One region of the Shewanella oneidensis MR-1 genome, then DNA from elsewhere that is predicted to be linked to it. Evidence: predicted binding sites of a transcription regulator. Region 1 holds the regulator's gene; each other region holds the start of a gene.
The links. The regulator LexA, encoded in region 1, represses DNA repair genes until DNA is damaged. The targets are predictions, from matches to a motif close to TACTGTATNNNNATACAGTA.
Positions count from the first base shown of each region.

Region 1 (3,165 bases):
TAGGGTCTTCCATTGCAATAAGCGTTTTAGTTGCTGGAATAGCCATTAAAATCAAAATGACGAACGGAATTACCGTCCAAGCAATTTCAACTTTAGTGCTTTCGTGAAAGTGAGACGCGACCGCGCCCTTGGATTTTCTGTGGTTGATCATGGCATAAATCATCACGCCAAAAACCACTAAGCCTATCGCGCAGCAGATATACAGAATCGTCATGTGTAAGTGATAAACCTTACCACTGATTTCTGTTACGCCAGGTGTCATGTTGTACCGCATGTCCGATGCGGCCAACGGTGGGGCGAATAGCACCACGAGTAAACAATACAACCATTGCTTCACAAGACTTCTCCTCTGCCAATTGCGAAAAGCAACTACAAAGAAGAGCAACACAGTAAGTCTCAACTCTATGCAAACTCTTCAGTTCCCAAAAAAGTGTTTCTGACTTCAACGTGCGTTGGCGGCTTACTTATGATCAAGTATTGTTACTGCTGGTATTAGCCACACTGGCACATACTGCTGAATAAACCCATTCTTCTCAATTTGTGTGGGCGAGTGATATTCGATAAAAACTCGATATCTATGCCTAAACTGGCGATATATTATTCACGCCTTAATCAACCATACTTGCTGTTTAAAAATTGATCAAGATCACTTCTTTTTCTAATTGTCTGAAAAATTGCCAAAAAAAAGCCTCACATTCATTGGTGAGGCGGCTTTCAAGGCTAAATACGGAGTACAAAATTTTAATGAACAGAGCTGAAAAAAGCGGGTTGAGTAAATTTGGTGGATGGCGCGAGATTGTCATTTGAGGGCAAGTCATTTGTTGCACCTTCAAGCACTATTCCCATTGCACGGGCGCTCTTTGCCACAATTTGTAAACGACGATTATCGCGGGCATCGAGGGCATGGGTCCAAGTTATCACAGCACTAGAAGTACCGCTGATTAAGGCTTTTTCCATTGCCCACAGGGTTTCGACTTCATCTTTTGCGTGCACCAGTAACACTCGATCCATACGAACGCCTGCGTTTGCCAATAGCTGCTTGTAGCCAATACTGGGTGGATTAATTAACACGATCCATCTTCCCTGTTGGCTCAGTTGGGCCAGTTGTTTGCTCAGTTGTGTCAGTTCTTGGCGGCCTTGGCTCTGGGTTGGCATAGTGACAATTGGCGTATGCTGCCAATCACTATCTGCGTCCCGAACAGTATCGAGCCATAAACCGGGGTGACGCGGGGCATTACCTAATAGTTTGTTCATAGCCAATCTCCGTTGCGGATCACCCCTACGGCGAGCCCTTCAATTGTTAAACTTTGGAAACTCAAATCGACTTTAATGGGTGAGTAGTCTTCATTTTCGGCATGTAGATAGACTACATTACCTTTTTTTTCAAAGCGTTTGACGGTTACATCATCGTCAACGCGAGCAACGACGACTTGTCCATTGCGAGCTTGTTGTACTTTATGAACGGCGAGCAGATCACCTTCGAGGATGCCGATATTTTTCATACTGTCACCCTTAACGCGCAGTAAGAAATTGGCTGTCGGGTGGAACATACTAGGATCGATTTGGTAATACTGTTCTACGTGCTCTTGAGCGAGAATGGGTTCGCCCGCAGCTACTTGACCGATGAGTGGAAGACCCGTTTCACTGTTATCTTCTTCCTCAACAGGGAGACGGATCCCGCGGGATGTGCCGGGCATGATCTCGATACAGCCTTTTTTTGCCAGTGCCTTAAGGTGTTCTTCAGCGGCATTTGCACTTTTAAAACCCAGGCGGGTGGCTATTTCGGCCCGAGTGGGTGGCATGCCTGTTTCGGCAATATTACGTTTAATCAGCTCTAAAATTTCAGCTTGGCGTGGCGTCAAGGGTCTCATGGTCTTTCCTGTTTTTCTATACAGTTACTGTTAGTATATACAGTATTATTCATAGTGCAAGTATTAACCACTTTTTAACGGGATTGGAGAGTATTAGCGAATATTCCCTAGAATCTGGTATTCTATTGGGCTAATGAACGTACTTACATTGCATAAGAATAATGCCTAAACAAGACTCTCTTTGGTTGAAATCATTACGCTGGATCCAAAAATACTTAGTGCACACCATTGTTGTGCCGCAGGATCCCTTTGCTGATCTGAATCTGGATGCCTCCAGACCACTCGCCTATGTAATGAAAACAGAATCCCTCAGTGATATTGCGGCTTTAAGCGAGATCACCGCTAAGCTTGGTTTGCCAAGCCCCTACGAGCCTTTAGTGGTTAATGGTGTAGTGGCGCCTCGCGTGGTGTGCCTTGAAGGGCGTAAACCGTTATTTGGTGATCGTGCGAGTAACGAGCCTTTCCTCGAATGTTTTATGCGCCTGTTGGCGGTGCATAAAGAGAAGCCTGAGTTAGATATTCAACTGGTACCTGTCAGTCTGTATTGGGGTCGTACTCCAGGTAAAGAAGATGACACAATGAAGGCCGCGGTGCTGGAGCGCGAAAATCCTACTTGGTTACGTAAATGTTTGATGATTCTATTTTTAGGTCGTCATAATTTTGTGCAGTTTTCCAATGCTGTGTCACTGCGCTATATGGCCGATGAGCATGGTACCGATATGGGGATTGCCCATAAATTGGCTCGAGTGGCTAGGGTGCATTTTCGCCGTCAACGCAAGGTGATGACGGGTCCTGTGTTGCCCAATCGTCAGGCGTTATTTGATTCTCTGCTTAAATCCGAATCCTTACGTAAGGCGATTCAAGAAGAAGCGGCCAGTAAGAAGATTTCTGAAACGCAAGCGCGTGAAACCGCCATTGAATATCTTGATGAAATCGCTGCAAATTATTCAGATAGCCTAGTGCGTATTGCCGAGCGTTTTTTAACCTGGTTATGGAACAAGTTATACAGCGGTATCAATATCAAAGGTGCCGAGCAAATTCGACAATTACACCACGATGGCCATGAGATTGTGTATGTGCCATGTCATCGCAGCCATATGGATTACCTGCTGTTATCCTACATTTTGTATTACCAAGGTATGGTGCCGCCACATATTGCTGCGGGCATTAACTTAAACTTCTGGCCTGCGGGACCGTTATTCCGCCGTGGCGGTGCTTTCTTTATCCGCCGTAGTTTTAACGGCAATAAACTTTATACCGCAGTATTTCGCGAATACCTCGATCAGCTGTTTGC
Region 1 is NC_004347.2:4,797,895-4,801,059, reverse strand. It holds gene coxB (cytochrome c oxidase subunit II) at 1-337, opposite strand, end outside; gene SO_RS21390 (cell division inhibitor SulA) at 742-1,254, opposite strand; gene lexA (transcriptional repressor LexA) at 1,251-1,871, opposite strand; gene plsB (glycerol-3-phosphate 1-O-acyltransferase PlsB) at 2,033-3,165, shown strand, end outside.

Region 2 (3,165 bases), 2.1 Mb from region 1:
GTGACGCGGCCATAATCCTGCTCTTTGCGCAGTAATCTACCACAACTTTGGATCAGTTTTCGCGATGCATCTGGAATGGTCAGTTGCAGGAACGGATTTCCGCCCTTTATTTTCACATATTCAGCATGGGCTTGTTCTACGGGCGAGGTTGGCACAGCAAAGGGCAATTTAGTGACGATGAGGTTAGTCAGGTAATCCCCTGGTAAGTCTAAGCCTTCAGAAAAACTGCCAGTACCGAATAAGATGCTCGGCTCACCTTTGTCACATTTGGCCTTATGGGTTTCGAGCAGTTGTTGGCGTGGCGCATTGCCTTGAATTAGGATTTCGAGCGCAAGTTTACCTTCGAGCAATTCGGCGACTTTTTCCATTTGCCAGTAGGAAGCGAACAGTACTAAGGTTGCCATTTCACCCTCAATCAGTTGAAGGATTTGTTCGGCAAGTTCGGCGGTATAGGCATCGTCCGTCGGCTCGGTTTTCATTTTAGGTAAGTAAAGTGTGGCGTTATTGGGATAATCAAAGGGCGATTGCAACGCAAGGTAACGGCTGCCGTCCTTTAGCGATAATCCCACTTGATGGGCAAAGTGGTCGAAGTTATTGAGTGCGCGCAGTGTGGCACTGCACAGCACAACCCCCGCGGCCTTTTGCCAAAGCATGGTTTCCAGCATAAAGCCCACTTCAATCGGCGAGGCGCTGAATAGGTAATCGACTTGCTTACCTGTAATTAACTCAATCCAACGGGCCATTGGGGCACCTTTATTGGAGTCTTCCTTGGCCATCATCTTCCAGAGCTTTTGTAGATTTTCAAGCCGTTGCAACATAAAGCCCATTTCAGCCTGAAGTGCTTCCGCTTGGTGCTTAGGAATATCGCCATCTTTTATCGCTTCTGCGAGCAATAATTGCATCTTATTAAATTGCTTAAGGGCGAGATTGGAAGTGGCCGCGAGGTTCTCGGCGGGGATTTTTAGCGCGCCTGGTAATTTGCCATGCTCGAAGCGATAACGGCTCTCGGGGTTTGCAAACTGCTTGGTTTGGGTATCACAGTAGTGGGCAACCTGGTTAAGTTGGCCAATGAGATCGCCAATATGATCCTGCATCGCCTGCGCCGGTGCGATGATATTGTTGCTTTTTATCTGATTTTGTAACTTAGCGCTGGTCTTGCCGACTTTTTCAAGCCAGTCGGCGGCGCCTCTTAGTGTTGCCTGTGCGCTGGAAAAGTCCCGAGCCACAATCGGCAAGTGGTGAGCTTCGTCAATCACGTAAAATACGTCTTCGGGATTGGGCAAAATTACCCCGCCACCCAGCTCTAAATCGGCAAACAACAAGCTGTGGTTAGCAATCAGTACATCCCAAGTATCCACATCCTCACGTGCTTTATGGAAGGGACAATTACGATGGCTAGCTAACTGCCTATGACAGCTGTGTTTATCGCAGGCGATTTGTTGCCAGAGATGATCCGGTATTGGCGTTGATAAGGTGTCAATTTCACCGTTCCAACGACCTTCGTTAACGTCGTTTAACAGCGTTTGTAGCATGGCAATTTGGCTATTATCCGGCTTCGTTTGCCACATCGCCATTTGGGTGCTGTTATCATCACCAATCAGCATGGCAAGCTTGGATAAACAAACATAACGCTGGCGGCCTTTCACCAGTCCGAAGCGAAAGTTTAACCCTGATTGTTCAAGGAAAAACGGCAGATCTTTGTGTAGCAACTGCTCTTGTAGTGCCACTGTTGCGGTGGCGATACAGACCTTTTTCTTACTCGCCAGCGCCAGCGGGATCGTGCCTAAAATGTAAGATAATGATTTACCAATCCCCGTACCGGCTTCGACCACTATGATGCGTCTATCTTTGTCATAGTCACCTGCAAGTGTTTTAGAGATTTCTGCCACCATAAAGTTTTGCTCGCGTCGTGGCCTAAAATTAGGCAAAGAGGCGGCAATATCCTTATAGATAGCGCGGATCTGGTTTTTTACGTTGTCAGGTAACATGCGGCACTACTTTATCGAATTAATGCTGTACATAATAACAGTGATTGCATAGCCTAAGAAACTTTTCTGCCATTTTATGGCGATTTAATTGAAAACCTAGCGAGAGCATAAGATTGAGACCGCAGTTGAGCAACCCCAGCACGCCGACTTTTGCCAGCTTGACGCCTGAGAGTGTACAGGGCCGAGTGTTGACACGCCACGCGATTGCACGAGATGGCAATCTGTTGTTGCAATACTATCTCGCTACAGAATCGGGCCCTGTGCTGATGGAATTGCCAGACACTGAATACATTTGCTTTTGTCATCAAACAGATATTCAGGCATTGCAGTTACAAACGCCGGGATTGGCGCTACGTTTTGTGCCACTTGAACTTAAGAGCTTTAAAAGACAAGCCGTGGCGGGGATTTATGCCAAGTCCAGTAGCGCATTTCGAAGTTTACAACGGATTGCAAACGATGCGGGTATTCCATTATTCGAGGCTGATATTCGCCCTGAGCAGCGTTTTTTAATTGAACGCTTTGTCGCTCTCGATGTGGCTTTTTTAGGGCACTATGCTAACAAGATAGCTAACAACATAAAATGTGACAACGACTCAGCAATTCAGGCTATTAACAAAAGTGAGAACAGTCAGGGACATTTATCGGTTTTCACTGCGATGCGCGCAAAAGCGATTGCGCCGCAGCCAACGATTAAATTGCGCTCGATTTCACTTGATTTTGAATGCAGTTTTGATGGTTTACTCTATTCGGTGGCGCTTTATGGGCGTGACGCTCAGGCTCAACCCTATGAAAAAGTGATTATGGTGGGTGAGGTGCAATCTGATGCTCCGCAGTACATCGAATGGGTGAGCGATGAGGCGATGCTTATTCGTCGGTTGATTGCATGGTTTGCGGAGTTTGATCCCGATGTGATCATTGGTTGGTCTGTGGTGACCTTTGACTTGGCTTTGCTATATCGCCGAGCTTTGTTGCATCGCATTCCTTTACGACTAGGTCGTGGCGGCGCACTACTTGAATGGAAAGTTGATAATAAATTTCGACCTGAAACCTTAAACTTACCAGGGCGAGTGGTGCTTGACGGTATCGATTGGTTGAAGGCGGCATTTTATCACTTTGAACGTTTTTCCTTGGAATTTGTCGCCCAAGCATTGCTCGGTGAAGGCAAAGCGATTCATGA
Region 2 is NC_004347.2:1,907,884-1,911,048, forward strand. It holds gene dinG (ATP-dependent DNA helicase DinG) at 1-1,988, opposite strand, end outside; gene SO_RS08375 (DNA polymerase II) at 2,114-3,165, shown strand, end outside.
Region 2: the regulator LexA is predicted to act here: its motif matches at 2,012-2,031, upstream of dinG (ATP-dependent DNA helicase DinG).

Region 3 (3,165 bases), 240 kb from region 1:
GATTCGCAAGCTTTTGGATATGTGGTATAAGCGCTTGATCTCGAACTAAATCAGCTATCTTAAGCTCGGCTAGCCCTGTTTGTTTAGTGCCTAATACTTCGCCGGGACCACGTATCTCTAAGTCTTTCTGGGCGATAACAAAACCATCATTACTCTGCCGCAGTACATTCAACCGCTGACTTGCGGTTTGACTCAATGGCGCCTTGTAGAGTAACACACAATGGCTGGCTACGGCACCGCGCCCTACGCGCCCGCGCAGTTGATGCAGCTGTGCAAGCCCCAATCGCTCGGGGTTTTCGATAATCATTAAGCTGGAGTTAGGGACATCTACGCCGACTTCAATAACTGTCGTTGCCACCAATAAATTGATGGTTCCCGCTTTAAAGTCCGCCATAATCTTTTGCTTTTCAGCACTTTTCATCCTGCCATGTACTAAACCTATGGTCAGCTCTGGGAGCGCTTGGCGCAATTCTTCAGCGGTATCTTCGGCGGCCTGACACTCGAGCACTTCAGACTCTTCAATTAAGGTGCAGACCCAATAGGCTTGGCGCTTGTCCGTGATCACGCTGTTGCGGACGCGCTCGAGTACTTCATTACGGCGCGAATCGGGTATGGCGACTGTGGTAACGGGCGTGCGTCCAGGGGGTAACTCATCGATAATCGAGGTATCTAAATCGGCGTAGGCCGTCATGGCTAACGTCCGTGGGATCGGGGTTGCCGTCATGATCAATTGATGCGGATGAAAACCTTGGTTGATGCCTTTTTCCCTGAGTCCCATGCGCTGGTGGACGCCGAATCTGTGCTGTTCGTCGATGATGATCAAGGCGAGCTTGTGGAAGATAACCTGCTGCTGAAAAATGGCGTGGGTGCCGATCACTATTTGGGCGGCGCCAGATTCAATATCCGCTAAAGATTGCGCGCGAGCTTTACCTTTAAGCTTACCTGCAAGCCATCCGACTTTTAATCCTAACGGCTCAAACCACGCAGCAAAATTGGCAGCGTGTTGCTCGGCGAGTAACTCGGTAGGGGCCATCATGGCCACTTGATAGCCGTTTTCGATGGCCTGCAGGGCGGCGAGGGCGGCAACTAAGGTTTTGCCCGAGCCAACATCGCCTTGCACCAAGCGCATCATGGGATGCGGTTGTGCTAAATCTTTACCTATCTCGGCAACGACACGTTGCTGCGCGCCTGTGGGTTTAAAGGGCAGTGAGGTAAGAAAAGGGTTTAGTAATTGCCCTGTGGCATGCATGGTCACGGCGGCGTCTAGATTACTGCGTTGTCTAAGACGCAGCATACTGAGGTTGTGGGCGAGTAACTCTTCTTGTACCAGTCGCTGCTGTGCGGGGTGTTGACCAAGCTCTAAATCAAATTGTGAAATCCCCGCATGGGGGCGATGCAGGGTTTGCAGCGCCTGTTTTAGGCTCATATTGTTCGGCTGCAAATCGGCGGGTAATAACTCGGTCAAGCCGCCATCTTCTAATAATTCGAGCGCCTGCTCGGTGAGCTTAATCCAACTCGCTTGCTTGAGCCCTTCAGTCGTTGGATAAATGGGCGTGAGTGTATCGCTTAGGTGAATATCCTCACCCGGATAGACGATTTTATATTCGGGATGCACGATTTCTGCTTGATGATTGCCGCGGCGAATCTCGCCATAGGCGCGGATCATTAACCCGTTTTGCATCGCATTGCGCTGCGCCATTGAAAAGTTAAAAAAGCGCAGGCTCATACTGCCAGTATTGTCACGCACATTGCAGACGAGCATGCGTTTACGGCCTTGAAGGATTTGAGTCGACTGGATTTCGGCCTCAATGGTGCCGTAATTTCCGGGCATGAGTGCGGCGATGGGGTAGATTTGCGTGCGGTCTTCGTAGCGCAGGGGCAAGTGAAACAGCAGATCTTGTACTGTTGTGATGCCGAGTTTGGCGAGTTTTTCCGCGACTCTTTTGGCGACACCCTTGAGTTCGGTGATCGGAACAAGATCCAATTGCTGCAAGTCGTTAGCACTCAATCACTGTGAATTTATACATATACTAACAGAGAATAGGCGTAAGGCAATCTTAGGGTTTATTAACTCAAGGCTAAACATTCTGATTCATTACTAAACAATAGTGTGTGGCGCTTGCATGTATAGTTCATAGTTTGCAAATTGATTATTTTAGATTTTCATAAAGTTTTAATGTTACAGAGGAAAATAGCGAAATAAAAATGTCTCAATAATGAGAATTCCAGAATGTTATTTTTTCAAATAAAGATAAAACTTATATAGTCATAAATTAATCTTTAAAATTAAGGTGATTAAATATTAGCTATTGGTGAATATGTTTAAACTATAACTTGACAGTGGTCACAAAAAATGACTTTGTGTCATGAAATGTAAATAGGGTTACAAAATTTATTCAAACTATAGGTTAATTTTGAATTGTAAAGTGATTAGATGTTGTTGGTATATGACTAATTTTATTAAACATATAAACTATTTAATAGTAATAATAGGGTGATTTTGATGAGCAAATCCTCATTTGACTATGAACTATATGCAGGTGCTGGGTCCATGCTTGGATCATTAATTTATAATTACCCTAATGATGTTGAGTATATTAATCAGCTTAAAGCAGATGAGTTTGCACAAGCGTGGCCACGCTTTGATAACAGTACTCTCGAAGAAACATCAATCTCAAAATTAGATAGGTATATAATTTCTTGGCAAGAAACCGATGCAGAATTGACTAAGTTACAATTAGACTTTGGTCAGTTATTTATTGGCCCTAACAGCCTTAAAGCAGTGCCGTGGGGATCATTTTATCTGTCCATCACAAGGCTGCTAAATGATAAAAGTACATTAGAGTTATCCAAGTTTTATGACAGTGTCGGAATTAAACTTGAGTGCCGAGCAAATGAGCCTATCGATCATTTTGCATTCTTTATGCAAACACTAGGGCATATGTTAAATAATTTACATGATGATATGAATTACCTGCAAAATGTGCGTCATATCGACATTTTACTAAAAGAGCATTTATTACCTTGGTCGGAACAATTTTTGAATAATTTACTGGCTGCTGCCAGCACGGATTTTTATCAGGCTATTGCTGGGCTTTCCAAAGTCTATCTTGATAATTTAACCATAATGATAGAACGCATCATGATGGCAAATAATCTAAAAAA
Region 3 is NC_004347.2:4,557,079-4,560,243, reverse strand. It holds gene recG (ATP-dependent DNA helicase RecG) at 1-1,993, opposite strand, end outside; gene SO_RS20260 (TorD/DmsD family molecular chaperone) at 2,504-3,165, shown strand, end outside.
Region 3: the regulator LexA is predicted to act here: its motif matches at 2,010-2,029, upstream of recG (ATP-dependent DNA helicase RecG).

Region 4 (3,165 bases), on a different replicon from region 1:
TTGGTGACTGCCGCCATCGTGCTATGGAACACCGTCTATCTGGAAAGGGTGGCACATGGGTTACGTGCCAAGGGACATGCCGTCGATGAAGAGTTATTGCAGTACCTATCGCCGCTAGGCTGGGAGCACATCAACCTGACAGGGGATTATCTGTGGCGCAGCAGCGCCAAGATAGGTTCAGGTAAATTCAGGCCTCTACGACCTCTATCACCGGCTTAGCGTACGATTTTTTCCGTTTTCTGAGGCGACCCCTTTATAGCTGAGACAAACAGCACGGCACAGCGTTTGCGGGCTCATTGCTGCTTGGCTCATACAGTCGCATGCCGAGGTAAAAGCAAGGGGGAGCTCGTCATTGCGACAGTACGGCCCGCAGCAATGCGGGCTCAGTCTGCCACGCCCAATGCCCGTTTATCGGGCGCCAGTGGCATATAAACCCGCCCTTGCCCCGCGGCTGATGTCCTACGCCACGCCCGAAGCCTGTGGGGCGGCTACCCTCAGCCCTGTATTTCCCTGTTTGTATATTTGATTTTGTAACTTTTTCAAGATTTATAACGTAGGTTGTTAGTGTAAATCGGCGGCTGGCGGTGTCGATCTGTTCGGATCGGTGGCCTTGTTCGGGTAAAAGGTTATATCTGCTTTGATTCGGTTATATATGTTCGGAAAAAACCTAATTTAAATCAGTTATTTTGTTCGGGTTATACGGTGGTTTATTTCGTTCATTTGTTGCGGTTTTAAACTAGCGGAAGATCTGGGCCTTTAAAGCTTCCCACCCGTTGTAAGGTAGCACCGCCAGCACTAAAAGCAGCTCGTAGCAGGTCACGCGGGCGGGCAAAGGCTTGGCTTTTGCTCCCTCCTTCGCCCTGTTCCGCCCTCAACCCTGTGCCTTTATAGCTGTGACAAACAGCGCGGCACAGCGTTTGTGGGCTCATTGCTGCTTGGCTCATACAGTCGCATGCCGAGGTAAAAGCTGGGGGGAGCTCGTCATTGCGACAGTACGGCCCGCAGCAATGCGGGCTCAGTCTGCCACGCCCAATGCCTTATAAGGCTTAAGCCTTTGCCCGCCCGCGTGACCACATCACCGCTTTTCGTGCTGTCGGTGCGCTAATTCGCCCACCCACAACTGCCAAAAAATCAAAAGCAAAAATTGTTACTCAAAAGCACCGCTGGCATAAAGCTCGCCTAGCGGCCACCGCATCCCCCGCCCTCCCACGCTGCGCCCCCTTTTAAAAGCTTTTTTTGCGGGGGCGCAGCAGGGCGTGTCGCGGTGTGTAATTTTATTTTGTATATCAAATGTAATACATTTATTTTTTATAAACCTGTTTTTAAAGGATATTATTTTTAATAGCTAAATTACTTTTAGGGCTTGTGTAAACTAGGTGACTTGCTAAAATTAACTGTATATTTATACAGTTAACTGGTGTGTTATGCGTGTTATTCCTATCCCAGCTCAAGCGGGTATTACCGGCTTTGAAAGCCCCGCAGCTGAATATACTCAGCTTGGGCTTAGCCTTGATGAATTGCTGATCATCCATCCTAGTGCCAGTTTTTTATGCGTGGCGCAGGGAGACTCGATGCAAGGTGTAGGGATTTATGATGGTGATGTCTTAATCGTTGACCGCCATGAGACCGCCCGCAATGGTGATGTGATAGTCGCTAATTTTAACGGCCTGTTTGTCTGTAAGATCATCGACACCCAAAGGCGTTTGCTGTTGTCATGCAATGAACAATTTCAGCCGGTCACAGTACAAGAATTCGATGATTTTAGTATTGAAGGCGTGGTTATCCGCTCGATTCGTTGTCACCGCCCTAGTTCGTTACTGTGTGCTTAAATGTTTGCCCTTGTTGATGCCAATAGTTTTTACTGCAGTTGCGAGCAGGTGTTTCGGCCCGATTGGCGTGGTAAACCGGTGGTGGTGCTCAGTAATAACGATGGAATGGTCGTCGCTGCCAATCGCCAAGCGAAAGAAGCGGGCATCCCTAAATTTGTGCCCTACTTTCAAATACGCGATCTTTGCCAGAAAAAAGGCGTGATTGCGCTATCGTCCAATTACGAATTGTATGCGGATTTGTCGGCCAAAATGATGCAAATCATCGGGCGCTTTGCGCCCGAACAATACGTATATTCGATTGACGAATCCTTTCTCTCTTTTACCCGCTGCTATCCCGCTATCACGTGTTTAAAAACGCAGGCACAGGCGATCCGCCGTGCTGTGTGGAAAGAGGCTCGCTTACCGGTGTGTGTTGGCATTGGGAGCACCTTAACGCTCGCCAAAATCGCTAACCATGCCGCTAAAAAAATATCTGGTTATGCCGGTGTTTGCGTGATTGAGTCAGAGCCGCAACGCCTAGCGATATTGCAACAAATGCCAGTGGGTGAAGTGTGGGGCATTGGGCGGCGCTTGTCTGCCAAATTAACCCTAATGGGCATTACTACGGCGGCGCAATTGGCGGCTATGCCGCCAGGGCTGGCACGTAAACAATTTAGTATTGAAATCGAGCGCACTGTGCGCGAGTTAAACGGCCAAGTGTGCAAACAATGGGATGAAGCGCGGGCCGATAAACAGCAAATATTTTCAACCCGTAGCGTTGGCGAGCGAATTATCGATATTGATGCGCTGCAGCAAGCACTGTGTAAGCACGCTGGGATCGCTGCCGCAAAAGCTCGGCAACAAGGCTCAAGCTGTAAAAGCATGTTGGTATTTGCCAGTAATTCGCCACATGATGAGCGGCCTGTGAGTTATAAAGCTGTGGTGCAGTTTCCTTGCCCTACTTCATCCACTGCCGAGATCACGGCTGCAGTATCACGAGTGTTACCACAAGTTTTCCGCTCTGGTGTGCGTTATTACAAAATTGGCGTGGGGTTAATTGAATTAATGCCTACCAAGCATATTCAGTATGATTTGTTCCATGCCCCCACCGAAAACCCCGCATTGATGCAAACTTTTGATAAGTTAAATCAACGCTATGGCAGTGATTGTATATTTATGGCGGCTCAAGGTATTGAGCATAAATGGGCCATGCGCAGGGATAAATTAACCCCGCAATACACTACTAAGTGGCTTAATTTGCCCAAAGTGCAGTGTTAGTTATCAATATTTTTGAATGCAAAAAGAGGATGGTGTCTTATCATCGCGGTACCGAGCGTCACACAACGAGCGGGCTTGT
Region 4 is NC_004349.1:9,999-13,163, reverse strand. It holds gene SO_RS22215 (Tn3-like element ISSod9 family transposase) at 1-219, shown strand, start outside; gene SO_RS22210 (hypothetical protein) at 732-944, opposite strand; gene SO_RS22205 (LexA family protein) at 1,425-1,829, shown strand; gene SO_RS22200 (Y-family DNA polymerase) at 1,830-3,086, shown strand.
Region 4: the regulator LexA is predicted to act here: its motif matches at 1,393-1,412, upstream of SO_RS22205 (LexA family protein).